Regions from separate parts of the Bacillus sp. FJAT-27231 genome, predicted to be linked through region 1. Evidence: riboswitches for the same ligand, from Rfam matches in the RefSeq annotation. Region 1 holds a riboswitch; the other holds the start of a gene.

The links. A riboswitch is a leader RNA that binds a small molecule or an ion and turns the genes downstream of it on or off. The one in region 1 is predicted to bind cyclic di-GMP.
Region 2: another riboswitch for cyclic di-GMP. It lies ahead of AC623_RS10185 (bifunctional diguanylate cyclase/phosphodiesterase); the one in region 1 lies ahead of AC623_RS21640 (diguanylate cyclase domain-containing protein).

Annotation. Positions count from the first base shown of each region.
Region 1 is NZ_LFZU01000001.1:4,027,659-4,043,665, reverse strand. Features, by position in the region: gene AC623_RS19325 (cytochrome d ubiquinol oxidase subunit II) at 1-661, opposite strand, end outside; gene AC623_RS19320 (cytochrome ubiquinol oxidase subunit I) at 695-2,032, opposite strand; gene AC623_RS19315 (SDR family NAD(P)-dependent oxidoreductase) at 2,248-3,057, shown strand; gene AC623_RS19310 (arylsulfatase) at 3,321-5,537, shown strand; gene AC623_RS19305 (CidB/LrgB family autolysis modulator) at 5,652-6,338, opposite strand; gene AC623_RS19300 (CidA/LrgA family protein) at 6,335-6,709, opposite strand; gene cidR (cidABC operon transcriptional activator CidR) at 6,818-7,720, shown strand; gene AC623_RS19290 (small acid-soluble spore protein H) at 7,769-7,951, opposite strand; gene AC623_RS19285 (NAD(P)/FAD-dependent oxidoreductase) at 8,112-9,230, shown strand; gene ypfJ (KPN_02809 family neutral zinc metallopeptidase) at 9,339-10,178, shown strand; gene AC623_RS21645 (hypothetical protein) at 10,231-10,401, opposite strand; gene AC623_RS19275 (YebC/PmpR family DNA-binding transcriptional regulator) at 10,721-11,440, shown strand; cyclic di-GMP riboswitch class II at 11,650-11,732, shown strand; gene AC623_RS21640 (diguanylate cyclase domain-containing protein) at 11,775-13,799, shown strand; gene psiE (phosphate-starvation-inducible protein PsiE) at 14,075-14,536, shown strand; gene AC623_RS19260 (permease) at 14,676-15,557, shown strand; gene AC623_RS19255 (TIGR03943 family putative permease subunit) at 15,571-16,007, shown strand, end outside.
Region 2 is NZ_LFZU01000001.1:2,172,082-2,188,088, reverse strand. Features, by position in the region: gene AC623_RS10220 (MogA/MoaB family molybdenum cofactor biosynthesis protein) at 1-479, shown strand, start outside; gene AC623_RS10215 (chemotaxis protein CheW) at 767-1,228, shown strand; gene AC623_RS10210 (chemotaxis protein CheW) at 1,232-3,817, shown strand; partial or broken gene AC623_RS22310 (MCP four helix bundle domain-containing protein) at 3,820-4,587, shown strand; gene AC623_RS22305 (methyl-accepting chemotaxis protein) at 4,585-5,406, shown strand; gene AC623_RS10200 (ATP-binding protein) at 5,432-5,830, shown strand; gene AC623_RS10195 (STAS domain-containing protein) at 5,843-6,202, shown strand; gene AC623_RS10190 (SpoIIE family protein phosphatase) at 6,228-7,370, shown strand; cyclic di-GMP riboswitch class II at 7,490-7,573, shown strand; gene AC623_RS10185 (bifunctional diguanylate cyclase/phosphodiesterase) at 7,630-9,756, shown strand; gene AC623_RS10180 (bifunctional diguanylate cyclase/phosphodiesterase) at 9,934-12,123, shown strand; gene AC623_RS10175 (sigma-54 interaction domain-containing protein) at 12,690-14,063, shown strand; gene AC623_RS10170 (amidohydrolase) at 14,434-16,007, shown strand, end outside.

The sequences.
Region 1 (16,007 bases):
CTCTTAAAGTCAGCATAATCGCAAAAGCCATTAACAATGAAATAGGACCTAAAATGCGGCAGTCTCTTAAATAAACTTTGTAAGCCTCCATTTCATTAGAGGTTTTCGAATAATCTGCTAGCAATAAAGAAGACAAAAAAAGGGTGCTGCTAATCGCAAAGCCGATAAAGGCATATTCATTCGGGCTCGTAAACAGCTTTTGGAGGTTTAAAGACGGGTGACCGCCTTCGTACTCGATGAATGCGCCGTGAGCAACTGGCAGCACACTAATTAACAGGCCGGGAATTAAAATGCCGGTAATACCTGAAACATACGTTAGCGGCTTTTTATACTCAGTTGCAATATTTGAAAAGACTAAGAAGGCACTTCTGACCGCCAGTAATAACAAAATCATGCTTCCTGGAACGAGCAGAATTGTACCGAGCGTGTAAGCGGCCTTCGGAAATAAGCTATACACAGCAACAACTAAGGCGACGATAAACGTGTTTGTCACTTCCCAAGTGGGGGATAAGTAGCGGTTGGCAATATTCGTCGCCCTTGTTTTTTCCCGGTTTATGTAAATCATCGACCAGAAGCCTGCACCGAAGTCCATCGTTGCCATAATAGAATAAATAAATACAAACCCCCACAAGATTGTGATCGCGATTAATTCATTTGTCATCAATAGGGCCTCCTATACATGTAAGTAGAATCGTTAAGCGCCTTTTTCAGCCTTTTGGATATCATCCAACTCTGTATTCTTTCTAAAAAAGTACAACAGCACTGCTACAACGGTAATGCCTAGAAGTACATATACACTAAAGAATAAGAGGAAAAGAACGCCTAAGTTGGTTGCGGAGGTAACTGAATCAGCGGTAGCCAACACTCGATAAATGACCCATGGCTGCCTTCCTGTACAAGCGAAGATCCAACCGCATTCAATCGCAATCACCGCTAGCGGGCCGGATGCCACTAACACCCACAAAAACCATTTTGGAAAGCGGTCCTTTTTCATAAACTTTTTCCATACAATCCCCGCTAGCGAAATGAGAATAAGCAATGAACCGATCCCGACCATAGCATTAAAAAGTGTGTGAATAAACAAGGGCGGCCACAATTCTTCGGGAAAGTCATTTAACCCGACCACAACCGTGTCAAAGCTGTTGCCTGCTAGAAAACTTAATAACCAGGGAATTTCAATAGCCCCTTTGATCGTCTGGGTTTCCCGATCCGTAATGCCTCCGATCGCTAAAGGAGCATGTGACTGTGTTTCGAACAAGCCTTCAGCAGCCGCTAATTTTTCTGGCTGGTATTCATGTAAATACTGGGCCGATTCATGCCCGTTAATCGCTGTTAAAAAAGAAAAGATTCCTCCTAAAACAAGGCTTGCCATTAACGCTTTTTGATGAAAAAGATATACTCTTGAACCATATTTATTTCTCATCATTTTAAAGGCCGCAACGGAAGCTACTACAAAAGCGCCAACAACATAGGCCGATAAGGCGACATGTCCAGCCGTAACAAAGAAGCTCGGATTAAAGAAGGCTTCCCATGGATTAATATCAAGAAATTTGCCATTTTCATAACGGAATCCGGCGGGAGTGCCTTGGAAAGCATGCACATTGGTGATCAAAACAGCCGATGCGAGCGCTCCTAGAGCAACTAACGTTAAGCTGATAACTCTCATCCATGGAGCAATTCTTTCGGCTGCATAGACGTAAATAGACATAAAGAGGGCCTCTATGAAAAAAGCATAGATTTCAATTTGAAATGGCAGCGGCATGACGCGTCCGATAACCTCCATAAAGCCAGGCCAAAGAAGAGATAATTGAACGCCAGCGATCGTACCGGTTGGAATGCCAACTCCAAGCAAAACGGCAAATGTTTTGGTCCAGCGTTTGGCCATCACCACATAGTCTAAGTCCTTCGTTTTTTGATAAAGCAATTCTGCCGTCAAAATCATTAAGGGCAGTCCGACTCCAATAGTGGCAAAAATAATGTGAAAAGCCATCGTTGTGCCAAACAGGGACCGCGCAATGAGTAAATTGTCCATTCTGTACTCCGTCCTTTCTTCACGTCTCCTATCATTTCCAATTGAGAGAAAGAATATGTAAAAAAGCCGGGGAAATATAGGGGAAAACTGGATAAACAAATTGTTTTGAAAGTTAATATTTAAATGTTAAAATATTTTAAGGATGAAAGAGTTATCATTGAGTTAATCAGTGGGGAATAGCTAAGAGAGTAGCAATATATAAAGGAGTGAAGGAAATGAAACGTGTAGAGGGAAAAGTAGCTCTCGTTACAGGAGGCGCTTCTGGAATTGGATTATCGGCTGCTACCTTAATGGCAAAAGAAGGAGCAAAGGTTATTATTGCTGACTTTAACATTGAAGGAGCCAAAGAGGCTGCAGAGAATATAAAGAAACAAGGGGGTGAAGCAGCGGCGGTATTTTTAGATGCTTCAAAGGAAGAGTCTATTAAAGCGGCTGTTGATTTCACAGTTGAACAATATGGAACGATTACCGTCCTTTTTAACAATGTAGGCTTAACAAACCTTCATAAAGATTTGGACGTTGTAAATATGGATTTAGAAGAATGGGACCGTTTAATGAATGTTAATACAAAAAGTGTGTTATTAGGCAGCCGGTTTGCCATCCCTCATATGATTAAAGCGGGAGGCGGCTCGATCATTAATACCGCTTCTATGGCCGCCTTTGCTGGCGATGCCTTGCGTTCTGCTTACGGCGCTTCTAAAGCCGCTGTTGTGAATTTGACAAGATACATTGCAGCACAATACGGAAAAGATGGTATTCGCTGTAATGGAGTAGCCCCAGGATTAATTTTAACTCCTGCAGCTAAAAACAATATGCCGGAAGCGGTGCTTGATATTTTCGCTAAATATAATGCGTTGCCATACCACGGGGAAGCGGACGACATTGGCTATACCGTTTTATTCCTTGCTTCTGATGAGTCTAAATTTATTACAGGACAAACGATTCAAGTAGAAGGCGGACACTATATATCTAATCCAACTATGCCGGATTTCAATCAATTCGCGGAGCAATCACGTTCTAAATAACGATCGGCCAGAAATCCTTAAGAAAAGACCCATCTAAAACGTAATAAAGCAACGGCAATAGATAGTGAAGCTTAACCTCATTTACAGGTTAAGCTTTTTTTGTTATGCACATAAACCTCTATGTTCCGTCAGCATAACTATTTCGTTCTCAAAATACACTTCATAATGTATTAGGCTGTTGACAAACGTTTCCATCAGCCTAATAGAGGCTTCGTCTACACTCTCATGTAGTTATGCCTATCTTACTTGAAGGGAAGAGGGGAATGAAAAAGGAAACAGACATCGGTAAACAGAAAACAAATGTCGTATTTATTGTATTAGATGATGTTGGGTTTTCTGCAGTAGGCTGTTACGGTTCGGAAATCAAAACACCTTATATAGATTCAATCGCGCACAATGGGTTAAGGTACAATAATTTTAATGTGACTCCTTTATGTTCACCCACTCGCGCTTGTCTGCTGACTGGCCGTAACTGTCATGCTGTTGGAGTGGGGATGGTAACTGAATTGGACTGGGGGCCTCAATATCCTAATAAACGAGGAAGAATTACAGAGCGCGCGGCTCTCATAGCAGAAATTTTAAGAAAGCATGGAATGGCTACTTATATGGCTGGAAAGTGGCATCTCGTTCCCGGTCATGAAGCGGCTTCCAGCGGCCCATTTGACAATTGGCCGCTTGCTAAAGGGTTTGACCGATTTTATGGCTTTTTATTAGGGATGACAGATCAGTATGAGCCCGATTTAATTTACGACAATCACCGTGTTCAGCGGGATAAAAAACAAAATTATCATTTATCGGAGGATCTTGTTGATAAATCATTGGAATTTTTGACGGATCACTTGTCTGTTACTCCAGAACGCCCATTTTTTCTATATTTAGCCTTTGGGGCACAGCATGAGCCGCATCAAGTGCCGAAATCTTTCATCGAAAAATATAAAGGGGTCTACGACAAAGGATGGGATTATATCCGTGAAGAGCGGTTTAAGCGCCAAAAAGAATTAGGTGTCATCCCGCCGAACGCTGAGCTGGTAGAGCGCAACCCCGGAATCAAGCCATGGTCTGAACTGACTGAGAAGGAAAGAGCTTTATTTATTCGGTTTCAGGAAACGTTTGCTGGCTTTTTAACACATACCGATGAGCAAATTGGGCGGCTTTTAGAGTTTTTAAGAGACAAAGATCAATTGGATGATACGATTATCGTTTTGCTATCGGATAATGGAGGCAGCCAGGAAGGTGGATGGAATGGTTCCATCTATGATGCAGCCTATTTTAATGGAATTGGGGAGAGTGTCGACGAGCTCTTTGAAAAAATAGATGAAATTGGGGGGGCCTCTGTCAGTCCAAATTATCCGAAAGGGTGGGCTCAAGTTAGTAACACCCCTTTTAAATACTATAAGCAAGATACATTTTTAGGAGGGGTCCGTGTTCCTCTCATTATTCAATGGCCTCAGGAAATCTGTGATAAAGGAGCTGTTCGTTCCCAGTTCTATCATGCTATTGATATTATGCCTACTATCCTCGATATTTTAAAGATTGCTCCGCCGCAAGAATTTGACGGTGTTGCCCAGATGCCGATGCACGGTGTCAGCATGAAGGATACCTTTAAGGAACCTCAAGCTCCCACCAAACGGATAACACAGTATTTTGAGATGCTTGGCAATCGGGCGATTTGGCATGACGGCTGGATGGCTGTTACGTATCATGAAAAAGGTGTTCCTTTCCATGAAGATAAATGGGAACTCTATTATATCAATGAGGATTTCTCGCAAAAGTACAACTTGGCAGAACGGTATCCCGAAAAGGTAAAAGAAATGGAAGAAAGGTGGGTAGAGGAAGCGGAGAAGTACAATGTCCTTCCTCTCGATGATAGGATGTTTCACAAAGGATATCAGGGTTTGCAGGAAGGAAGAACCCTCTTCACTTACTATCCAGGAATGGCTCATCTGCCCAGTGGTGCCGCTCCCAGAATGACTTTAACCTCTTATTCGATTACCATTCCCATTCTTCGCTTGAACACTACAGAAGAAGGCGTTTTAATTGCTTATGGAAGCCATTCGAGCGGTTATACGCTCTATATAAAGGATAACTACTTAATATACGAGTACAACTATGTAGGCACGGTTTATAAGGTGCGATCGTCTATAGAAGTACCGATTGGATTTTCGGTTATCCGTTTTGAATTTAAGAGAAAAAAGCTTATTCAGGGCATAGGAAAGCTTTATATTAATAACGAATTAGCAGGCATCGTTCATTTGGAGAGGACTCTGCCATTTGTCCTTTCAATTGAAGGGCTGGACATTGGGCGTGATCGCTTAACACCTGTCAGTCCTCATTATCCGGTGCCGGAGTTTCCTTTTACCGGGCAAATTAAGCAGGTGGATATTGAGCTGTTAGATGCGCCTGTAAAATCTCAGTCGTCTCACTGTGGAGGGAAACAACCTATTTATATACAGTTGAATGGCAGTATTATTTTACGGTAGAAGTCAGGTTGCGAAGGCAGTCCTTCGTGTTATACGGGGGCTGCTTAGAGTGCAATGACGAAATACAAAAGGGACTTGCTTTTAGATACAAGTCCCTTTTGTATTACACAACAGTTAAAAAAAGATAAGCATAACCGGTAGAATCCACGGCGTCAGGAAAAGCGTAATAAGAGCAGCCATAATCATGGATAAGCTCGAAATGGTTCCTGTAACCGAGCCAAACTCAAAGGCTTTTGATGTGCCAGCACCGTGTGCAGCCGTGCCAAGAAGCACTCCGCGGGCAATGTCATTCTCAATACGCAAAAGCTGGATTATCATTGGGCCAATCACAGAACCAAGCAACCCGGTCATGATGACGAACACAGCTGTAATAGCGGGCACGCCGCCAATGCTTTCAGAGACACCCATCGCGATAGGCGTAGTGACAGAGCGTGGGATGAGACTATCAACAATTTCTGTATTTAAATGCAGCATTTTGGCCATCGCCATGGATGAAATAATAGCGGTAACCGAGCCGGATAGTACGCTTAGTATAATTTCAGCTGCATGTTTTTTTAATATATTGAAATACTTATAGAGCGGCACAGCAAAAGCAATAGTAGCCGGCTCAAGCATCCGGCTTAGCCAGTGTGCGCCGGTATCATAGGCTTCATATGAAGTATGGGTGAGAAATAAGCCGCCGACAACGAGGACCGGCACGGTAAGCAAGGGAGACAAATATACTTTTGGTTTTCGTTTATAGCACCATTTGGCTCCCCAATACAAACAAATTGTCAATATAAGACTAAAGAGAGCAATCATGATAAATGTCTCTGTTCCTTTCTTTCTGCAATTTTTTTAGCCGTTAGACCTGTACAAGCCATGACGACAGCGGTGCTTAAAACAATCACTAATGTGACATACAGACCATCATCTATTAGTACATTTTTATATTTTATAATCCCAACAGCAGCTGGAATAAAGAATAATAATAGCTCTGCTAGCAGCCAATTTGCACCTAGCTCGATCCATTCCAGGCGAATGATTTTCGTTTGAAGCAGGATAAAAAGAATAAACATGCCTAAAATGCTGCCGGGTATGGGCAAATCGAGCCAGTTGACTAGCTGGGTCATACCTAGAGAAAAGGTGCATAAAAGGATTATTTGAAAGATGCTTTTAAGAAACATCACCATGCCATTTCCCCCTTTCAAAGAAAAGTGTACTTCATCTGCTCTCATAGGTAAAATGCATATATAGAATCTATAGCATTCTTTTTATCTATGATTAAAAAGGAGAAAAAAATGGATATCCGGCATTTGCAATATTTCTTAAAAGCTGCACAGTATAAGAGTTTTACGAAAGCCGCTCAGTCTCTGTATATTACACAGCCCACCATTAGCAAAATGATCAAAAGCATTGAAGAAGAATTGGGAGTAGAGTTATTTAACCGTTCTGGCAAACAGGTGGAATTAACAGATGCAGGACAAGTGATTTTCGCCCAAGCGCAAGACATTGTGAACTCCTTTGACAATTTATCAACGGAGCTGGATGACTTAATGAATTTGAAAAGGGGCCGTATTAGTATTGGGCTTCCTCCGATGATTGGATCGAGCTTTTTTCCTAAAGTGCTCGGGAAGTTTCGGGAGCAGTATCCTGATGTGACCATTCATCTTGTGGAAGATGGAGCGAAGAAAGTAGAAGCCGATGTAGAAAGCGGTCAGCTTGACATGGGAGTAGTGCTGTCGCCAACAAATGAGGCGCTGTTTCATTCATTTTCACTTGTAAAAGAAAAGCTAATGGTGCTTGTTCATCCTTCACACCCGTTAGCAGAAAAGGAAAAAGTCACCTTATCGGAATTGCAACAAGAATTTTTTGTTTTTTTTCGCAAAGATTTTGCCCTTCATGACCGAGTGATCGCAGAATGTGTACGAGTAGGATTTCATCCACAGGTCATATATGAAAGTTCACAATGGGATTTTATTAGTGAAATGGTGGCAGCCAATCTTGGTGTTGCTCTGCTCCCAGAGCCGATTTGCCGAGAACTGGATAAAGAGCGCATTCGGGTGCTGCCGCTTGTTGAACCGGTGATCCCATGGCATTTAGTCATGATTTGGCGTAAAGAGCGCTATCTGTCGTTTGCAGCACGTGAATGGCTGCGGTTTACTCAAGATTTATTTGAAAGAAGGCATGAGGGAGAACTTTAAATGCCTCTACGTTTCACAAGGGAAAAGTAGAGGCGGCAGCAAGCAGGCTTATTGGTGCTCTTCTAGTTCATTTAATGATACTGTTTGCTCTTGTTCCGGTTCAGTTAAAGGATAAATTCTAGCCGTTTCATTTTGTTCATCGACGTGTTGAATGTAAATGGGCATTCCTTGATAAGTAACGTCCATCATAACAGGTGAAGCGGCAATTTCTTTCGCACGCTGTGTATTCATCAACTGGCCTCCTTATCGGTATATTTCTCTTATAATATTGTCATTAAGCTGGTGATGTATTCTGTCGTGCTGATGAAGCAGCATGTTAAAATATAAACACAAAGCATTTGCTTCTAAAGGAAGAACAGATTAGCGAAATACAATTGAAAAAGGTGTTCATATGAAAGATTTTATTGTGGTTGGTGCAGGGATTTTAGGGGCCTCAACAGCTTATCACTTAGCAAAAGCAGGCGCCAATGTAACGGTCATAGATCGGCGGGATGCAGGACAGGCGACAGATGCGGCTGCCGGGATTATTTGTCCGTGGCTGTCCCAGCGGCGGAATAAAGCCTGGTACGCGCTCGTAAAAGGCGGGGCCGCGTACTATTCTTCACTGATTGAACAGCTTAAAAAAGATGGAGAAACAGAAACGGGGTATGAGCAAGTAGGAGCTATTAGCCTGCATACGGATGCTGAAAAGCTTGAGAAAATGGAAGAAAGGGCTCTGAAAAGGCGGAAAGATGCTCCAGAAATCGGCGAGGTTGGCCCTTTGACACCCACGGTCACCACTGAACTATTTCCGCCATTATCAACAGAATTTGCTTCTGTACATGTGAGCGGTGCTGCACGTGTGAACGGCCGGGCCTTACGAAATGCGCTTCTCCGGGCAGCACAGAAGCATGGTGCTGTATGTGTAAATGGTTCTGCGGAGCTGGAGCATACAGAAGGTCAAGTGACAGGTGTGCGGGTAAAAGATAAGGCATATGCAGCAGATTGCGTCATCTTGACAGCAGGAGCTTGGGGTGCTGAACTGCTGGCACCGCTTGGTTTGAATTTTCAAGTGACTTCACAAAAAGCGCAAATTGTTCATCTTCAACTGGAGGATACCGAAACGGCTAAATGGCCGGTCGTTATGCCGCCAAATGATCAATACATTCTCGCTTTCGACAAAGGCCGCGTCGTGATTGGCGCTACGCATGAAGAACATGAACATTTTGATCGGCGTGTGACAGCTGGCGGCTTACATGAAGTATTAGATAAAGCATTATCTGTTGCCCCCGGGCTAGCTGACGGTACATTTCTTGAAGCGCGTGTCGGCTTTCGTCCATTCACACCGGGCTTTCTGCCGATCATTGGCGAGGTACCAGGCTTTAAAAACCTTCTTCTCGCCAACGGACTGGGTGCCTCCGGTTTAACAGCCGGACCGTTTCTTGGCGCGCAGCTCGCTAAGCTGGCTCTTGGTGAAGAGGTTGACATTGATCTGCAGTTATATGATGTAGCGGGCGCGATCGGTTCCTGAACCGCTTTATTCGCCCGCATTAGCTGTTTATTATCCAAAATCTTCTTTTTTAAATTAACCAATCCCGGGTATAACACTAGTGACGAAGCAACCAGGGGAGGAAGAAGGATGAAGTGGAGAGGAAGAAGAGAAAGCACAAACGTTGAAGACCGGAGAGGCAGAGGCGGAGGAACACTTATTGGAGGAGGAATCGGCGGTTTAATTCTTTTACTCGTTTTTACCTTCCTCGGCGGTGATCCGACAGAACTGATGAACGGTCTGCAAACGGTTGATGATAATAATACTCCTTACGAAGAAACAGCAGCGGAAAAAGAGCGTTCAGAGTTTGTATCTGTCGTGCTAGCGGATACAGAGGATGTATGGTCAGATATTTTTAGGCAGGAAGGCTTAGTGTATAAAGAGCCGACGCTTGTCTTGTACACAAATAGTGTGCAGTCTGCCTGCGGAACATCTAGCGCGTCAGTGGGACCATTTTATTGTCCAGGTGACCAAAAGCTATACATTGACTTAAGTTTTTACGATGAGCTGCAGCAAAGATTTCACGCACCTGGGGATTTTGCGATGGCCTATGTCATTGCTCATGAGGTTGGTCATCACGTCCAGACGCTTCTTGGCACAAGCGACAAGATTATGCCGCTTCGCCAGCAGATGAGTGAGGAAGAGTTTAATAAATATCTCGTTCGTTTCGAACTGCAAGCCGACTATCTGGCTGGTGTTTGGGCTCATCATGCGCAAGGAATGGGCTTGCTGGAAGAAGGGGATCTTGAAGAAGCTTTAAATGCGGCCAGCGCTGTTGGGGATGATACTCTGCAAAAACAAGCGAGAGGCTATGTCGTTCCTGAAAGCTTTACACATGGAACCTCTGAACAAAGAAAACGCTGGTTTTATAAAGGCTTTCGTTCTGGCAGTTTAAAGGGTGGAGACACCTTTAATGCTCGTGATTTATAAAGAGATTGGACAGGGCTTATGAGATTAAGGAGAACTTCTCATAAGGCCTGTTTTATGATGCGATGAGCTGCTCTTTAATAAACGAAACTGGATCTCTAATATGGCTGAAGGTGTAATCTGCTTCTTCTAAGCCGATTCTAATCGCCACACCGGCTTCTCGCAGCATTGGTAATTCAGGATCAGAAAGCGTATGTTCTAAATCGAAGGCAAGCAGCTTATACATAGGAAGAACCCTCCTTTTTCGTATGCAACAGAATGTGGGAACGATTCCACAGTCGATAGTTTAGCATGATAAAAAGTTACTGTCATGGATTTGGATGGCTTTATTTTTGAAAAAAATGGAGAAACACCTTGCTCTTCTTTGTTTCAAAGCGGCTTTAATTGCGGTATAATATAATCTGCACATGATTTGACAACGTATTTGATTCGTTATATAAAGTCGTCACAAGCTCCGTATAGTTATTTTGAAAAAGTGTTGAAAAGCCAGTTTATTTTGCATTCATCATTTAATTCAGATTCAAATTGGAAAGAGAGTGTTTACGATGGGACGTAAATGGAACAACATTAAAGAAAAGAAAGCAGCAAAAGACGCTAACACAAGCCGTATATATGCTAAATTCGGACGTGAAATTTATGTAGCAGCGAGACGGGGAGAACCTGATCCTGAATCCAACCAAGCATTAAAGTTTGTGCTTGAGCGGGCAAAAACATACAACGTGCCTAGACATATTATTGATCGTGCCATTGAAAAAGCAAAGGGCGGATCAGATGAGACATATGATGAGCTTCGCTATGAAGGCTTTGGACCGAGCGGATCGATGGTTATTGTTGACGCTTTAACAAATAACGTAAACCGTACAGCATCAGAAGTGCGGGCAGCTTTTGGCAAGAATGGCGGCAATATGGGAGTAAGCGGATCCGTTGCCTATATGTTTGACGCTACGGCTGTTATCGGGGTAGAAGGCAAAACAGCTGATGAAGTACTAGAAATTTTAATGGAAGCAGATGTGGATGCACGCGACATTCTTGAAGAAGGCGACGCTGTCATCATCTACGCTGAACCTGATCAATTCCATGCCGTACAAGAAGCATTAAAGAGCGCTGGGATTACAGAATTTACAGTAGCTGAGCTGACCATGCTCGCACAAAATGAAGTGACGCTTCCAGAAGATGCAAAAGCTCAATTTGAAAAAATGATTGATGCTTTAGAAGACTTGGAAGACGTTCAACAAGTGTATCACAATGTAGATTTAGGTGAATAATGTAAAAAAGCAGACCTTTGTTTCCAGCAAAGATCTGCTTTTTTATTGCTTCTGAGGATAGATAGACTAATTAATGTTCTTTAATGGGTATTTAGTAATAGGTTAGTATAGCTAAAACTGTTGAAATTTATCATTTTATGATATATTATGAAATTGAAATTGATGTATAAACTGGAAATCTACTGAATCATATAAAAAGTAATTATCAAAGAGAAGATGGGGCTATGAACTATACTTCTAACTTGGGCATCTGAAGTATAGGGAGCGAGTGATGCAACCGACCAACACTTGTTGGTCTTTTTTGTTTTTTAACATGGTGAAGAAAGGGGATCTGATGTTTCTTAACCGTATAGTTCACTTATTTCAAATATCAAGCTTAAAGGGCAGGCTGCGATTTTGGTTCATCTGCTTTACGGTAGTGTTCGTTTTATTGGCCTCCATCCCTCTCGTCATAATAGAGAGAAGCCAAAAGCGAGAGGAAGCTAACGTTGCAATTGAGAAAACAATGAACTTGCAGCAATTAGTAATAGACAATTGGTTTGAGGATAGGTTAGCAGATATTAAATCTATCTCTGAACTCCCGACTGTAAAAGCAGGGGATATAGCAAAGATGGAGGGTGCATTAAAAGCAGTTGATAAAAATCACCCGGAGTTTAGCGGTATTGTATATGTGAATAAGAATGGAATAACAGAAGTTGATACGACAGGACTTATAGGATTGGATCTATCAGACCGGCCTTATTTTAAAGAGGCGAAAAAAGGCAAGATTTTCATTACAGATGTATTGATTGGCAGGCAGTCCAATAAGCCGATTATTATTTTTTCTGTTCCTGTATATAATGAGGCGGGGCATTTTCAGGGGCTAGTATTCGGACCAGTTCCAATCAAAACCATTAACAATATCATGAGGCAATATCAGGATAGTTCAAGGGAAACCTATTTGGTTGAAAGAAATGGTATGTTAATCAGCGAATCACGCCAAGGCAAAATAGGGAAAAATATTAAATCCGAAATATATAAACAAGCATTAGCGGGAAGTAACATTAAGAGTCAATTTTACACAGCCCCTAATGGTGAGACTGTACTAGGAGATTATAGATGGGTTCATGATAATCAGTGGCTTATTATTGGTGAAATAACAGAAAGTAAAATTTATGAGTCCTTTTACCACATGGTTATGATATTTTCTTTCGTTATTTTACTTGTGATTATAATAGGGTACATCTTAATGATTTGGGTATCTAACCAAGTAGAAGCCCCTATCCGGAAAGTATTAATAGGAACAAGAAAAATTGGCCAAGGAAATTATGAATATCGTTTAGATAAAACTTCTTATAAAGAGGATGCAAGAGAGCTTCAGGAACTCTGTGATAATTTCAATAGCATGGGTGAGTTGATTGAAAGTCATATAGACTCCATTGCAAAAAGTGAAGAGCGATTCCGGATGATTGCGGACTATTCAAGTGATGTGATTACGATACATGATTCATCCGGAAAGTATTTGTACGTATCACCAGCAGGAAAGGAAATATTGCAATATGAAGATGAAGAAGTGATAGGTCACGACAGTTACCTCTTTATTCATCCGGATGATATAGAAATGATAAAAGAAAACCATCAAATTTTATTCGATACTGGATATGTTGTCTCGACTTATCGAATTCGTAGAAAAGATGGGGAGTACATTTGGTTTGAGTCTTCTATTAAGAGTTTACAAGGGAAAGATCCAGAGGAACCTCAACTAATCGTAATATCCCGCAATATAACTGAAAGAAAATTGGCAGAGCAAAGACTCGAAGAAGCCAATAAAATTTTACATGATTTATCTGCCAAAGACGGATTAACAGGGGTGTGGAATCGCCGGACGTTTGATGAGAAATTAGAAATAGAGTGGAGCCGTGCGTTAAGAAATTCTACATCTTTTTCTCTGATCATGCTTGATATAGATTCTTTCAAAGCTTATAACGATACGTATGGCCATCAAGCAGGAGATGATTGCTTAAGAAAAGCAGCTGCGAAAATTAGTGACGTTGTGATAGAGTTTGGAGGCATGATCTTTAGGTATGGGGGAGAAGAGTTTAGTGTCGTCTTGCCAGAGACGGATCACGATGGCGTCCAGCGAGCAGCGGAAACGATTAGACATGCGGTAGAAGATTTGAAAATCCCGCATTCAGGTTCACAAATCAGCCAGTATGTCACGATCAGTTTAGGGACCGTAACCGTTATTCCAACAAAAGATGAACATACAAACCAGTTCATAGAGTTTGCAGATAAAGCTTTATATAAGGCTAAACAAGACGGCAGGAATCGCGTCAAGTCTTACAATGATCTTTCTAATTTACAAATCTGTGGAGAATAATCAAACGGCTCTAAAAAAGGAGCCGTTTTTTCATGGAATTGTTAAATCAGCAAAGTAAATGGTGCTCGGTTAGATGAAACGAATTGTAAACTTAAAGCCGCTTAACGTTTAAAAAATTGTAAAGAGTACGGATAAAACTATCTTGAATTTTAAAAATAGTTAGAATAAGATATATACTTATTATCGTTTTTAAGGGGCTGATTACCTACCATAAACAGATAAATGCATAAATAGATGAATGGTCTTATTCCGAAATAGAATGGGGGAAAGGTTGCGTGACTAAAACTAAAAAGGACTTCACCGATATCTTGCAGGTCATTCCTAAGGTTCTTCAAACGATATTGAATGTATCTCTCATTCTTCTTGCTATTATTTTATCTTTTTTATTAGTGAAGGAACTAATTGTTTTCGGTAATATTTTAGTCGAAAGCGGTACGAACGATTATAAGCTTTTTCTTGCGAATATCCTTATCTTCTTTCTATATTTTGAGTTTATCACGATGATTGTGAAATATTTCAAAGAAGACTATCATTTTCCGCTCAGATACTTTCTGTACATAGGTATTACGGCTATGATTCGGTTGATTATTGTAGATCACGATCATCCGATTAATACATTGCTATACTCGCTTGTCGTCTTAATTTTGATTATTGGCTATTTCATCATGAATCTCACACCGCACGAAAGACCGGAAGTAAGATGGTTTTTTAAAAAAGACACTCCAAAAGAGGAATAGAAGCAAGGACTGTTCGCAAGCGTTGGCTTCTGGAACAGTCCTTTTTTATGTACGGAGGTTGTTTCAAGAGAGGGAAGAAGGAACACCGTGTTATAATAGGTCGTTGATCTACAAAACTGTCAAATTGGTGTGGATGTATATGTTCTCGCAATCATTTTTACAATTAAACACGATCTTTATTAGTATTCTAATAGAAGCGATTCCCTTTGTGTTAATCGGCGTTTTCATTTCTGGCTTTATTCAGATGTTTATTACAGAGGAAATGATAGCAAAAGTTATACCAAAAAATCGTTTTCTAGCTGTCTTATCTGCGGCGTTTATCGGTGCTTTGTTCCCGGCCTGTGAGTGTGGCATTGTGCCCATTGTCCGCAGGCTGATTTTAAAGGGAGTCCCTTTGCATGCGGGCATTGCCTTTATGTTAACAGGGCCTGTCATCAATCCCATCGTTTTATTTTCAACCTATATTGCCTTTGGAAACCAATGGGACATGCCTTTATACCGCGGGGGTTTGTCATTTATCGTAGCGATTTTGGTTGGATCGATTATTTCGTGGCAATTTAGCGGGAACCAGCTTTTAGATAAAAGCTCCCTGCATACTCATTGTCATGCTCCAGGGAAGCAGACGTTTAGTAAAAAGTTTGTCGGCATGCTGCGTCATGCGATAGAGGAATTTTTCTCGGTCGGTAAATATTTAATTATCGGGGCATTCATTGCTGCAGCGATGCAAACCTATGTAAAAACCTCGACTCTGCTAGAAATCGGACAGACAGAAGCTGCTTCTCATCTTGTCATGATGGGCTTAGCCTTTGTTTTATCCCTTTGTTCAGAGGCAGATGCCTTTATTGCGTCCTCTTTTAGAAGCACATTTTCCACAGGTTCCTTAATTGCTTTTCTTGTTTTCGGAGCGATGGTAGACATTAAAAATCTTTTAATGATGCTAGGAACATTTAAAAAGCGCTTTGTCATGTATTTGATCGTCTATATTGCCATTTTTGTATTCATTGGTTCATTGTTAATTTAAAGGAGGGGATGGGATGTTTAGAGTTTATATATTATTGCTGTTTACTTTTTTCTTTTTTCATCTCCATGCTTCCGGTAACATTTCCAAATACATTAATATGAAATACGCTTATTTGTCTTATAGCGCTATTTTTATCTTTGCGCTGCTTACAGCTGTCCAGGCTTATGACTATTTCAGAGGAGATGGGGAATCGGCAGATGAACATGAATGTGACCATGATCACATTCATGAAAAGGAAAAGCCTTTTTATCAGCGTTGGCTTTTTTATCTTGTGTTTGTTTTTCCTTTAATATCGGGTTTGTTCTTTCCAATTGCTACACTTGATTCGACCATCGTTAAATCAAAGGGATTTTCATTCAAGCCAATGGAGCAAATAGAGGCGGCTGATCATTATGCCCAAACTCAATATTTGAAGCCTGATACGAGTATTTATTATGGAAAAGAGGGCTA
Region 2 (16,007 bases), 1.9 Mb from region 1:
AGCATGTTGTTTGCCAGATCATCACAGTTAGTGATACGCGTACAGAAGAAACGGACAAGAGCGGAAAAAAGATTAAAGAGCTCCTGCTTCATAATGGCCATTCCGTCGGGTACTATCAAATCATACCTGATGACAAAGCGAGGATTGAAGAGTTAGTTCGCCAAGGAATTGAAGATGCTGACATTGAAGCTGTGATACTTAATGGGGGCACTGGTATTGCCAAGCGGGATGTGACGATTGAAGCTGTCACGCCTTTATTTGAAAAAGAGCTGAAGGGATTTGGAGAATTGTTCCGTTACCTTAGTTACACAGAAGACATCGGGTCAGCGGCTCTTATGTCTCGGGCTGTAGCTGGAGTCGCTGAAAAGACGGTTATTTTTTCACTTCCGGGCTCGACCGGGGCTGTTGCTCTCGGAATGGAGAAGTTAATTTTGCGTGAGATCGGTCATATTGTAACGGAACTTAATAAAAATCAATAAATCGTCTTGCCTGTCAAAGAGCTAAAGGATCCTTTTACTCTTTGACAGGCTTTTTCTTTATTAAGACGAGTATGCTCAATTGGTTTAATGGTGTCCCTAAAGAAGGATGAGCTGTTGCTATCCTTCTTTTTTTATGCCAAATTGGCGGGCGGAAAATTTTTCACACTAAGGGAATTTCCGCAGGAAGATGGGGACTTTCCCTGATAGGCTGCTAACTGGCTTTTATATATGATAAAAGCATAATAAAAATCATTTAATTGGGAATGTAAGAGGGTCGGGGGGATAAAATGGATGAACTAATAGATAAAAGTCGTCCGGGACAATATGTTGTTTTTGCAATTAATAAGCAGCTTTGTGCCCTTTCTATAGAGGAAGTGATGGAGATTATCCGCATTCAGCCGATCACCGATGTACCGGAAGTAAACGATTATATTGCAGGCGTTATTAATCTGCGAGGAAATATTATTCCTGTTGTTAACTTACGGAAACGTTATGGGATGGAAGCTGTATCTTTTCAGAAGAAAACAAGAATTATTATTGTGAATGATACGACAGGGGATATTGGTTTAATTGTCGATGAGGTTGCGATGGTGACTTATGTGGAAGAAGAGAATTTAGAGCCGCCGCTTGATGTATTTAATTCCATTGAAAAAGAATGTTTTAACGGATTTGTTAAACGTGAAGGCCAGCTGATTGGCATTCTTAATCTGAAAAATGTCCTTTATCCGGCAATAAGCAAGGAGGTGTAAAGAATGGATATGGATATGTCTCTCTATCTAGGGGCGTTCTTAGATGAAGTAGATGAACAAATACAAATTCTTGAGGAAGAAGTATTAAACCTTGAGCAGGATGGAGAAAATCTTGATACGATTCAACGAATTTTTCGATCAGCGCATACGTTGAAAGGCTCTTCAGCCGCTATGGGATTTGACAAGATGAAGGAGCTAACCCATAAGGTTGAGAATGTGTTTGATTTAATTCGTAATCAGCAATTAAAAGTGAATACAGAAATTATCAACCTTATTTTTGAATCAATTGATGCGATTAAGCAACTAAAGGAAGCCATTTTAAACGGTACGCTTGATGAAGCGGACGTCTCGGATTTAACGGGGCGCCTTGAACAAGTAAAAACAAATGCAGATGAGAGTGAGACAAAGAACAAACCGGCACAAGAAACCGCAAAGAGTTCGTCAGAGGACGTTATATACCCAGATGTAAAGTTTGATCAATATCAAGAAGAGATTGTGAAAAAAGCATTTGATATGAATATGAATGTGGTGGCCGTGTATGTCTCCATTAACGAAAAAGCTATGCTGAAATCGGTGCGTGCTTTTTTAATTCACAATAATTTAAAAGAAATTGGCGAGATTGTCGCTTCTTATCCAGAAGCGGAAGTGATTGAAAATGAAGAAGCCTTTACTGGGAATCTCGTTTACCTCGTCGTGACAGAGTCAAAAAATCAGGATGTATTTAAAGCGATCCAAGGTATTTCGGATATTCAGGCTATTCATTTAACTGATGTAACGAAGAACAATCTTAATAGTTTCTTAGAAGGGAAGAAGCTAGAGGTAACTGGACGGAAGAAGATGGAAGAAACCAATCAAACACCGGTCCGGGCAGATGCAAAAGTGAAAGTGCAGCAAACAGTTCGGGTGGATGTCGACCGCCTTGAGAATCTCCTTAATCTTGTCGGCGAATTAGTCATCGGACAGACAAGGTTGGCTGACATTAAAAGCCGGTTTGAAAGCCGTTATCCGAATGATGCGGATGTAGAAAACTTCCAGGAAGCAACGAATAACCTTAGGCAAATTGTGAGTGAGCTCCAGGAAGGAATGATGAAAACCCGGATGCTGCCGATTGAACAATTGTTTAACCGTTTTCCACGTATGGTTCGGGATATTTCACAAAAAGCCAATAAAGACATCGAATTTATTTTAGAAGGAAAAGAAACGGAGCTTGATCGAAATTTAATTGAAGAAATTGCTGATCCTATTATTCACTTGCTTAGAAACTCGCTTGACCATGGCATTGAATCCCCTGAAGAAAGGGAACGGATCGGTAAACCTCGAAAAGGAACGGTTCGCCTGAAAGCAGCCCATGAGGAAAATCATATCGTCATTTCTATTTCGGATGACGGAAGAGGAATCGATGCTGAAAAAATTAAACAGTCAGCTGTTAAAAAGAACATGATCACAGTGGAGGAAGCGGAGCGCATCAGTCCTAAAGACGCTGTTTTTCTCATTTTTAAATCAGGGGTTTCTACGGCGAAAGCGATTACCGATATTTCAGGGCGCGGCGTTGGAATGGATATTGTGCGCAGCCATATCGAAAAGCTAAACGGCATGATCGATATTGAAACAGAAGTTGGACAAGGAACGACATTCATCATTAAATTGCCGCTTACGTTGGCGATTATTCGTTCACTGCTCGTTCAAATGGGAGAAAAACAATTTGCGGTGCCACTGGCTAATGTCCAGGAGATTATCCGGCTCGATAAAGATAAAATTCAAACCATTCAAAACAGAGAAGTTGGTGTTGTTCGGGGCCGTGTCCTGCCTCTTATCCGTCTGCATCGGCGATTAAAAGCTAGTGAGGATACACTCTTACGAAAGAAAAGGCTTTTTGTAGTCGTCATCGGTTTAGCAGAAAAAAGAGTTGGCATCGTGATTGATAAACCACTTGGCAACAGAGAAATTGTCATTAAGCCGCTTGGACAATATATCGGTATGCCGAAGTATATTGCTGGCGCCACGATTATGGGAGACGGAAGTGTGGCGCTCATTTTAGATGCGGGAGCGATCGTATACGAGGAAGGAACGGCAGAACCATCAGGTCATGGTGCTATCGAGAAAATGGCAAAGAAACAATCAGAGCAAACGATTCAGCTAGCAACCTTTAAACTCGGCAATGAAGAATACGGACTGCCTGTCGATCAAGTAAAGGATATCATTACCGTGCCTGAACTTACACCAGCTATGAACTCACCGTTTTCCATTATTGGCATGATGAACTTAAGAGGAAACATTATGCCTGTTATGGATCTGCGCCGGCGCCTTCATCTTGCAGAAGGCCAATTGACGAGAAAATCAAGAGTAATTGTCACTGAAACAGCAGAAACACCGATTGGCCTGCTCGTTGATCAGGTTGTTCAAGTAATGAAAGTAAATAAAGAAACAACGGAGAAAGCAGCCACTCAAGAAAACAAGCCGGATGATCGTTACATCCAAAGCGTTTGTAATTTGGGAGAACGGCTTGTTATTCTGCTCCATCTTTCCTCTTTGTTTAACATAGAAGAATTAACAGAGAGTACCCTATTACAACAAGTGAAGGAGAAATAATTATGTCATGGCTTAAAAATGCCCATATAGCTAAAAAGATTATTACACTGATTGCGACTTCCTTATTATTTATTATCGCCGTCGGCGGTTTTGGTTATTATAACATGTCACAAATGGCTGACCGTTCAAACACCCTTTATCAAGACCGGTTGCTGCCAATAAAATGGATTAATGACTTACGTGCACAAACACGTGCAAATGAAGCACTTGTAAAAGAATATATCTTAGTGAAGGATCAACAAAAGGAACAAGCTATTTTAGATGAAATTCAGAAGCGTTACAAGAACATTGAAAAAGATCTATCACTTTATAAAAAAACGAATTTAATGGACTATGAAACAGAGCGATTACCTCAAATTGATGAAGAATTAAAGCAAATTCAGGAGAAACGCCAGCAATTATATGCTCTAAAAGCTAAAAGTGGACCAGACGCAGCTTTTCGTTATTATGAACAGAATTTAAAGCAGCTGCTTAATGACCTAAATGTTACCTTACAAGAGCTGGCTGACTACAACGCCTCTTCTGCTGAAAAATTAGTTAATGAAATTAATAGCAAGGAAAAGACTACTTCTATTTTCATGGTGATCGTCATTCTGGCTTCTGCCGTTATTGCATTGATGTTGGGATTAACGATTTCTCGGATAATTACAGCGCCAATGAAAGATATGGTTGAAAAAATGGCGAAAGCTAAAGAAGGGGACTTGGCCGTCCAAAGCGATTATCAATCAAAGGATGAAATTGGCGAATTAGTCCAATCATTTAATCAAATGATCGCTGGAATGAGAACAGCTATTGCAGAAGTAAATGAGAGTGCTTCTAACCTTGCTGCCAATGCAGAAGAAATTTCTGCGAGTACAGAAGAAGTTGCAACAGGTACACAGCAGCAAGCGCATGATGCCGGAACGTCTGCTGACATGGTTACTGAAATGGCCACAGCGGTACAAGCGGTTTCCAGAAACACAGAAGACGCAGCTAATCTTTCTGAAAAAACACTAGAGGCAGCTCAAGATGGTGAAAAAGTGATCAATGAAACGATCACTGGCATGGAGCAAATTAATGCCAGTATTCAAGACTTGGCTGACAAATCAGTTCAAATTGGTGAAATTATTGAAGTGATCGACGATATTGCCGAGCAAACGAATTTGTTAGCTTTAAACGCGGCGATTGAAGCAGCACGTGCAGGTGAAGCAGGAAAAGGATTTGCAGTAGTCGCTGATGAGGTTCGCAAACTGGCAGAACGAAGTGGGACAGCAACAAAAGAAATTTCTGAACTTATCGTTACGATTCAGGAAAATACAAAACGTTCAGTTGAAGCGGTTGACAGTGGCAATGATAAAGCAGTCCAAGCAGGGGAAACCTTCGGAACGATCTTATCACTTGTAAAAGAAAATGCATCGAAGGTAATTGAAATTGCTTCTGCAAGCGAGGAACAAGCGGCGCAAGCACAAGAAGTTCTGTTGTCTGTGCAAAACATTGCCGCGGTTTCTGAAGAAGCAGCAGCCAGTGTTCAAGAAACGGCTTCTACGGCAGCGGACTTGGCAAGCATGGCAGAGAGCCTTAATCACCTAGCTGCTAAGTTCAAAATTTAGTGAGAGACTTGAAAGGAAGAAGAGAATGAGTCTCCAGTTTAATTGTATAGAAATGCCAATCAAAACAGAGAAAGATGTATGGGAAGCAATGAAAAGAAACGATCAGTTGGCGGAAAAACTTGGTTTTCCGCCAACTGTCCAAATCATGCTTCGACTCGCTCTCGAAGAAGCAGCCGTTAACTCCCTCGAATATGGGAGAGGATCAAGTCACGAATCTGTATATCTCAGCTGGAACGTCGATAACCACACGATTAGAATTTCCTTAAAGCAAAAAGGAAGCCGCTTTTGTATTGGAAAAAAAGAAGAGGTGAATGTGTCTTCTTGTGGAAGAGGGCTTCAATTAATAGTAAATATTATGGATAAAGTCTGGCTGGATGAAAAAGAAGGCTATGTCATTTTTCATATGCAGAAAAGTCGTCATTAAGGGGGAGAAAGAGTGAAAATAGAAAGCTTTAATCGTATACAAGTGTTGCATTGGGAAGAAGACATTACGTTAAAGAATATTGAGCTGTTCCGGGCCGCTATGCTGAAATTTACGGCAGGATCGGCAGATTATTTTGTTCTTGATCTAAAGCCAATACAGTACATTAATAGTGCTGGACTTGGAATCATAGCTGAAAGTGTCATGAATATGCGTAAGCAGCAAAAGGATATGGCGATTTCAGGGATTGGCCAGTCCATTGAAGAAATTTTTGTAATTGTAAAGTTCACAGCGTTTATTAAATTGTTTCCTGATATAGAAGCAGCTATTAACTTTTTTGAGGCAGCTCAAAATGACAATCCCTCCATTTGCTAGCTCTGGGAAAGGGGAGGGAGCAGCAATGAAGCGTACGAAACCCTTGACGGCCTCTTTATCAGAAGCGAGTGAATTTTTGGCTGATCGGCTTTTCCAAAGCATCATGGAAGGCGTGATGGTGACAAACGTTGAAGGAAAGATCCTGTTTATTAATCCAGCATTCACTGAAATTACCGGTTTTGATAAAGAAGTAATTGGTTTAACACCGAGAGTGATTCGGTCTGGGAAACATAGTGAGGCTTTTTATAAAAATATATGGGACTCAATCGCTCGACATGGTCAATGGAAAGGAGAAATTTGGAACAAGCGAAAAGATGGCCAGTTTTATGTTCAGTGGACAACAATAACAGTGATCAAGGACGAGAAAGGGAAACCGCTTTTTTATGCTTCTGTCTTTACGGATATTTCAGCCAAAAAAGAAGCCGAGCAACAACTCCAAGAAGATTTAAGGTTAGCTCGTAAAGTGCAAAAAGAGCTGTTAAGCCAGCCAATCAGAAATCAAGATATTAATATTACAGGGGCTTATTTGCCTTCAACAATGATTGGCGGTGACCTGTACGTCTGGTACCAGCTGAATGAGCATGAATATAGCCTATTCGTACTGGATGTCATGGGACATGGCATTACTTCTGCTTTGTTAGCTGTTTCTATCCGTTCGCTTCTTCGATCTGTTTTATACGAAACAGTGAAACCCGCTAATGTGTTAGAAAAAATGAACAGCCATGTTTATAGTTTATTTAAATCCCAGCAAGCAACGTTACGCACGTATTTTATTTCGGGGATTTATGTTCACATTGACACAGCCTCAAAACAGATAAGGTATGCGTCAGCTGGTCATCCACCCGGACTATTTATTGACTATACAGGCGATGTGACAGAATTAGAGAGTAGTTGTCCTCCATTAGGAATGATAGAGCAGATCGAAGTGAAGGAAGGACAGTTTGATTATGAAGGAAGAGCAGTGCTAGTTTTATATACAGATGGCTTGATCGAGCATGGGGAACAGACGGTAGGAGCAGCTATTGAGGAATTAAAAAAGATGGTCAGACAGCATTGTCACTTGGAATCAGAACAGATTATTTGTCAATTGCTCAAAGAAAAAAAATACTCCCGAAATCCGAACACTTTTGAGGATGACATAACGATCGTGACGGCCATTCTCTATTAACTTAATTTGACCAATAGTCGGTCTAATGTCACAACCTATCCGCCTTCTGCTTATTGACTTATTGGGCATATAGTTCTATGATAATCGTATAAAGATCATGGACTTATTTTACATATTGCCTTTAAAGTGGAAGCGATGAATAGTCATTTGTATGTGGGCACTTGAATGGCTTGGAGCGAGTAGTGCAACCGACTCTTTTTTAGAGTCGGTTTTTTGCTTGCCTTATAGATAAATATAGAATAGAAAAGAGAGATCTGCCATGCCTAAATATTCCCTTTTGAATAATCCTGATAACAGGGAAAGTGAACAGTTCGAGGTGGTTTTAAAAGAACTGACAGATGTTAAATATGCGCTTGATCAGTCTGCTATCGTAGCCATAACGGATCAGCAAGGAAAGATTTTGTACGTAAACGAGCAATTTTCTAAGATTTCAAAGTACAGCGAGGAAGAATTGCTGGGACAGGATCACCGAATTTTAAATTCCGGCTATCATCCTAGCTCCTTTTTTAAAGAGATGTGGGCAACAATTGGGACCGGCCGTATTTGGAGGGGAGAGGTAAGGAATCGAGCAAAGGATGGTTCTTTTTATTGGGTCGATACGACGATCGTGCCTTTTCTAAATGAGAATGGGAAGCCTTATCAGTATGTGTCTATACGAAACGATGTTAGCAGCCGCAAACAAATAGAGGAAGAATTAAGAGAGAGCGAAGAAAAGTATCGTCTTATTACAGAGCATTCATCTGATTTAGTTGCGGTGATTGATAAACAAGGGAACTATCGATACGTTTCCCCTTCCCATTCTTGCTTGGTTGGTTACGATCTAGATGTATTAGCATCGGGACAGTTGTTTCAATATGTACACGAAAGAGATCGTAAGCAGCTTTCAGCGAAGCTAGATAAGCTTGCTGCGAAAAAGAAAATTTCTGTTCAGCTTGAATTTCGTATACGAACAATTCGCAACGAGTATAAGTACATGGAAACAAAAATTAGCCCTATCTTTAAAAACGGAGAAATTGAAAGCTTCGTATTAGCGATGAGGGATGTAACGGAACGAAAAGAATCAGAGCAAATGGTTTATCATTTAGCTTATCATGATACGTTGACAGATCTTCCGAATCGCCGGCTCTTCATGCAGCAGCTGCGAAAAGAAATAGAACGGGCAAAAAAAACCTCATCCCAGTTTGCTGTGATGTTTCTTGATTTAGATCGTTTTAAATTTGTCAACGATTCATGGGGCCATGAAACGGGTGATTTCATTTTGACAGAAGCGGCCCGTCTTATTAAAAAGTCCGTTCGTACAACCGATTTAATCGCCCGCTTAGGCGGCGATGAATTCACGATTTTGCTGAGAGATGTTCAGAACACGGAAGAACTTGAGCGGTTAGCCAAAAGAATTCAATCCAACTTTCAAAAGCCGTTAAAGGTCGCAGAGCAGCAATATACCCTTTCCTGCAGTATAGGCATCGCTCGTTTTCCGGAGCATGGAGAGCAGCCGGATGAGCTGTTAAATAAGGCGGACTCCGCCCTTTATTTTGTAAAAGAACGAGGACGCAACGGATACGCTCTGTTTAAAACTGAAATGGAAGAAAAATCATTAGAGCGGATTTTACTAGAAAATGAGATGAGAAAAGCTATTGAACTCGAGCAATTTCATATTGATTACCAGCCTAAAATGGACATTACCAATAACGAGGTCATTGGAATGGAAGCACTTGTCCGCTGGCATCATCCAGAGCTTGGGCGCATTCCTCCCAATAAATTTATTCCGCTGGCTGAGGAAACTGGCTTGATCCTTCCTCTTGGGGAATGGGTGCTCCGCCATGGGTGCAAACAAAATAAAGAATGGCAGCTTAAAGGCTATAAACCGTTGAGAATATCTATTAATATGTCTGTCCGCCAACTGGCCCATCCAAACATCGTGGGAAAAATTCAAGAGATTTTAACAGAAATAGAGCTGGACCCAGAGCTGCTGGAGCTTGAGGTGACAGAAAGTGTATTTGCGGATTTCGATCATGCGGCAGATACTTTACAGCAGCTTAGAGATTTAGGGATTCATATTTCGATTGATGATTTTGGCACCGGGTATAGTTCATTTAGCTATATTAAGTACTTACCTGTCGATACGTTAAAAATTGATGCTTCTTTCATTCGCGATATTCACCATAATGAAGAAAGTCAGGCAATTGTGCAAGCTGTCCTGACCCTAGCACGGACACTTGGCATGAATGTTATTGCTGAGGGAGTGGAAAGCAAAGAGCAATTAGCTATACTGCATGAGGACGGCTGTAATCAGGGGCAAGGATTTTTGTTTAGTAAGCCGCTGTCTGGCCAAGATTTTGAAACATATTTAATGGAAGCCCAAAAAAAGCAGGAGAGTAACGATTAGATTAATAAATTTTAAATAAATTCAGGGGAAATGAATACACTGATGCTTTAGCAAATGGCAGAATGAGTCGATAAAAAGTGAATTATCTGTGATGGCTTATAAGGTTCGCATGCTAGCCAAACGTATAAAGAAATCTAAAGGTGTATACCTCAGGATAGAGGAGAGGAGCGTTTGTCTTTGAGTCAACTAGCAACGAAAAATGGATTTTGGAAAGTAAATAGAGGGGGAGTCATTATGCCCCTTTTGTTCTTAATTCCTGTCTTGTTTTTTCGCGAACCATTATTTGCTGTTTTTAAAGAGCAGAACTATATCACGCTTCATTTAATTTTTGAAATTTTTATCATTGCCTCCTCCTTTACAATCGCTATTCAGGCATGGATGGTCTTTCCACACATTATGTCGAATCAGCGATTGTGGCTGGGAGCGCTCTTCTTTTCCATTAGTTTGCTGGAAGTCCTTCATACGATCACTTATAAAGGAATGCCATTCTTTTTAATAGAAAGCACGCCTTATACAGCTACTTGGTTTTATATGGTTTCACGGCTGACGCAAGCTTTAGGACTATTTTTAATTATTATATCGACGGAAAAGCAAGTAAACTCAAAGTATCGGTGGCTGGCCTATAGTTTTGCTTTCATTTATTTCTTGAGTTGGACGGCTATTATTTATCATCCCGCCAAGCTCCTGCCTGAATTAGTGGTAGAAGGGACAGGCACTACAGTGATAAAGAACAGCCTGCAATATACGGCCATTGTGCTGCAATGTCTCTGTATTGTTTTTTTAATTAAGAATTTTAAAGAGGCAAAAAATCGCAATTTTATGATGATCGTTGCTTCTCTTTACTTAATGATTGGTGATTCGATGTTCACTTCTTATAAAAGTGTATACGATATTGCTAATTTTATCGGCCATTTATTTCAGCTGCTAGGTTTTTATTTTTTGTTAAGAGCGTTGTACTATACAGCGGTAGAAGAACCGTTTCAACTGTTAAAACAGGCGGAACAACGATTAAGGAAATCCGAGGAGTCTCTTCATTACATGGCTTATCATGATGAATTGACGAAATTACCGAACTTTCGTTATTTTAAAGAGAAGCTGGCCGAATTGCTAAAACGGGAGCCGCAAGAGAAGACAGCCATTCTTATTATTGAAATTGACCGCTTTGATGCGATGAATGAGTCGCTCGGCCATTCCTTTAGCGATTTAATTTTGCAATCTGTTGCGGCCCGATTGCAGGAGGCCGATTTTCATAATGGATTTCTTGGAAAGATGAGAGGGAAGGAATTCACACTTTTTTTCAAGTCGATAAAAGATAAAGAGGAAGCAGCAACTATTTGTCGAAAGCTCCAAAAGTTGATGGCAGAGCCTTTTCGAATCCAGCATTTACAGCTGAATATTACCTTGAATATGGGAATTGCCTTATATCCGGAACATGGGAAAAATGTAGATGAACTTTTAAAGCATGCGCAGGTTGCTAAGTTTGAAGCACAAAATGAGTTCAGCCGTTATGCGTTTTATCATGATGATATGGACGAGCAGCTGATGGACCGATTAGTATTAGAGCATGATTTACATAAAGCACTTGATAAGGGAGAGCTGTACCTTTACTATCAGCCACAGGTGAATTTGCATGAAGGACGTATTGTTTCGCTAGAGGCATTAATTCGTTGGAAGCATCCGGAGAGAGGATGGGTATCCCCAGGGGAATTTATACCGATTGCTGAAGAAACTGGACTCATCGTGCCAATTGGAGAATGGGTGCTTAAAACGGCTTGTAAGCAGCTGAAACACTGGCATAATCAAGGCTTCTCTGACTTAAGCGTCGCTGTAAATCTATCTACCCGGCAGTTTTTCCAGCGGAATCTCGTTGATTTAGTAGAAGACAGCTTGAAAAAAGCAGATCTGCCGCCGCGCTATTTAGAATTAGAAATTACAGAAAGCATGACGATGAATGTTAGTTATGCAACTGATATTTTAGCGGAATTAAAGCAGTTAGGTGTACGCATTGCCATAGATGATTTTGGAACCGGCTATTCCTCCTTGTATTACTTGAAAGACTTACCGATTGACTGTGTAAAAATCGATCGTTCATTCGTTCGTCATGTCCGGACAAATAAACATGACGCTGCCTTGATTGCGATGATTATCTCGATTGCCAAACATCTAGAACTAACCGTTATAGCTGAAGGGGTGGAACAATTTGACCAGCTTGAATTTCTTTGGGAAGAGCACTGTCATCAAGTGCAGGGATACCTTTTTAGCCCGCCAGCTTCTTCGAAAAGATTAAGTGCTGAGTTCGAGGAGCTGCAACAGCAATCCAAAATATATTGTGATCAATTAAAGCATGTACAAGCAGGAAATAGATAAAGCGAATAAGACCTCTGGCTACTAGGTGTGAATCATTAACAGCAAGTAGCTAGGGGATTTTTGTGTTAAAAAGATCAGGACTGTCCAGCTACAAAAGAAAGTGGCCTGGTCCTAATATAAAGTCATTGATACTAGTATTGAATGGTTATTTTCTTGTACGGTGGATAGGACTTTTACAAGATTTATGCGTTTGCTGACCATGACAAAGCATTCTTTGTTTATTATCAAAGCGTAAAAATTATGATATTGTTTTTAGATAGCCATTCTATTTGACCAAGAGGAATAGGCAGTATAAGTGAAAAGTCTCAATAGCTTGTGGAGAAATACTTTACTTTGCTGCTTTTGAATTCCATTCATGAACCAAAAGCTGGTTCGCTTTCGGTTTGTGCACTAGGAAAGACGCATGTTGATGAGTCTGCAAAAAAATCAATAACCCAATATAATAGGAACTAATTTTAAAAAATGAAATGGTACAATAAAAGCATGTTCCTCTTTAAGCGGATACTCGAGCAGCCGATCTGCTCATACATAGACACTTTTACACTAACTAGATAGGAGGAAAAAAGGTGAAGATCGATGTAGAAAGCTTTAAAGGCTTATCTGATTTTGACAACGTATTAATTGTCGATGCGAACGGAATGGTCATTTTCTATGACTTGGCCGATTTAAATATATTAAAAGAGCTTGATCTAAGACCTGAAAACTTTTTAGGAAAACATATCACTTCTTTCTATAAAGATTTAACAAATGAAAATAGCACATTGATGACTGTACTGAGAAGCGGAGTGCCGCTTTGCAACGTTAAGCAAGAGATGACAACAAACAAAGGGAATGCGTTCGTATCAGTTAACTCGACTTATCCGATTAAAGAAGGGGATCAAATTATCGGGGCTGTTGAGTTTTCAAAGCACTTTTTTGATAAGAAAAACATTCAGCATCTTGATAAATACGCGCGTCATAAAGTGTATCGTAAAAATGACACCATTTATACGATTGATGACATCATTACAGCAAATCCTAAAATGACCGCGATCAAACAAAAAATTGAAAAAATTTCCAAAACCGACTCGACAGTTTTAATTCATGGGAGAACAGGGACAGGAAAAGAAGTCATCGCCCAGGCAATTCACAATTTAAGTGACCGGTACAGCCACTCCTTCGTTTCTCTAAATTGCGGAGCAGTCCCGGCTAATCTGCTAGAAAGCACGTTGTTTGGCACAACGAAAGGGAGTTTTACGGGATCCGAAGACAAACCCGGTTTGTTTGAACAGGCCGAGGGAGGCACCCTGTTTTTAGATGAAATCAATTCTTTAGAGCTTAGCCTTCAAGTAAAGCTTTTAAAAGCAATAGAGGAAAAGTCGATTAGAAGGATCGGCGGCAAAAAAAATATCAGGTTAGATATTAGAGTCATTTCTGCTACGAACGAAGATCCTGATTTACTGCTTTCTGAAAAAAGGATGCGGGAAGATTTGTATTATCGGCTGGGAGTCGTACAACTTGATCTGCCCAGCTTAAAGGAACGGCAGGAGGATATCGAAGTATTGCTCCAGCATTATATTGAGTTTTATAACAATAACATGAACATTTTTATCGATGAAGTCGATCAGGAAGTGATTGATTGCTTTAAAGCATATAATTGGCCGGGGAATATTAGAGAATTAAAAAACGCGGTAGAAACTGCTTTTAATCATGCAAGTGACCATCGTATTACGATTGAAGATATACCGAGAAGAATTAGGGAGTATCAGATGGCTGCTCCTGTAAATCCTGTCATGAACAGTATGATCAGCTCTTTACGGGAAGCTGTGGAAGACTATGAAAAAAAGATTATTGAAAATGAATTAGAACAAACAAATGGTGTTATTGCTCAAGCGGCAAGAAGATTAGGGCTTTCCAAACAATCTTTAAAATATAAGATGGACAAATATAGACTGCGGTAAAAAAGTTTTTACGAAAGAGGGATAAATTTTTCCCTCTTTTTTTGCTTTTTTAATGAACTTTTTTCTTGCCAGCCAGTTTGAAAAATAATATCTGGCTTTATCCTTGCGGGTAAATAGGGCGTTTAATACGATTCATGAGGGAGATTTTTATTTTTTGGCACGAAAATTGCATGATAAAAATAATGATGAGTCTTTTTTACGCTTTCAATTTTGGCTGTCCTAAGCAAAATGCCAAACAATAAAACGATTGAATGAAAGCGGATAACTTCATGACTAAAAACAAATGAATGAATCAGCTGGCAGAGGAAAGCTATCCAATCGCCAAGAGAACGCATCTTAGAATTTTATTGTAGGAAGGAACATGATAAGCATGAATAACCAATATGAAACGACTTTTATAAATGGCAAGATCTTCACATCTAATCCCAATCAGCCATATGCAAGCGCTATGAAAGTACAGGATGGAAAGATTACATGGATCGGAAACGGAGAAGAGATTGAACAATGCAAAGGAAATGTCATTGATCTTCAAGGCCGACGAGTGCTTCCTGGTTTCATTGATGCCCATCTTCACCCCTGGCATTTAGCAATGTATTCTAAACAAATTGCGGCTCTTCCTCCGAATGTACATTCTATTGCCGAATTGATTGAACAAATTCGTGAGAGACGTAAAAGTTTAAAAGAAGGCCAATGGATTGAATGCTGGGGATACGATGAAGGGAAATTAGCAGAAGGCCGGATGCCGACGCGGTGGGATCTAGACGAAGCAGCTCCAGACGTTCCTGTCATCGCCAGCCGTTCATGTGTTCACATTGCTACAGTAAATAGCAAAGTATTAGAAATGGCTGGCATTACAAAGGATACACCAAATCCTCCAGGCGGACAAATTGATAAAGATGAAAACGGTGAACCAACAGGAGTTTTACGGGAAAATGCGAGAGAAATAGTATTTAAACTGATGCCTGTTCAAACAATGGAAGAAGATGCAGCTGCCCTAGCGGAGCTAAGTCCGAAATTGTTTGCCCACGGCATTACGGCCATCACAGACTTAATGTCAAGAACAGCGCCGGTTGATTATTTGGAAATGTATAAAAAAGGACAGGAAAAGGGTCTTAAGCAGCGAACAGTCCTTTACTATATGTGGGAAGACTTGCGCATGCAGCCGATTGAGGACAAAGAGCGGATAAATCGAAATAACCCTGTCCACATTGGAGGGATTAAACTATTCTCCGATGGAAGCATTTCCGGTCAAACAGCTTGGGTAAACCCGCCGTTTCTGGGAGAAGGAGAAAACTATGGCATTCCGACAACGTCAAAAGAAGAATTATTAGCAGCGGGTGAGGCTGCTAAGAAATACGGGATTCAATTAGTGATTCATGCGATGGGAGAGCAGGCAATCGATTTAATCGTCGATACGTTCTACGATAAAGAAGGCTGGTTAGAAGATGCACCGTCTGTCAGAATTGAGCACGTGACTTTGCCTACTCAACAAGCGATGAAACGCATGGCGGAAGCGAGAATTGGCATTGTTACGCAGCCTGTCTTCCTCTATGCAGAAATCGAAAGCTATTTGAAAAATCTGGGAGCGGAACGGACAAAAGAAACGTACCCAATTAAAACCATGCTGGAAATGGGAATAGAAGTGGCCTTTTCTTCAGACGCACCAGGAACAGCATGGGCTGATCCGGTCAATCCATTCCTCGGACTCAAATCCGCCGTTACACGTAAGGCTTATGAAGGAACAGATACAGGACAGGATGAACGAATCGATGTCGCTACGGCTATTGAGCTTTATACGCGGGCCGCTCAGCAGCTCACCCGTATTCCGCAGGTTGGCCAGTTAAAACCGGGATACCATGCCGATTTCATTGTGCTTGACCAGGATATACTTGAGATCAATCCAGAGAACATTGATGAAGTGCAAGTAGTGGAAACGTATATGGA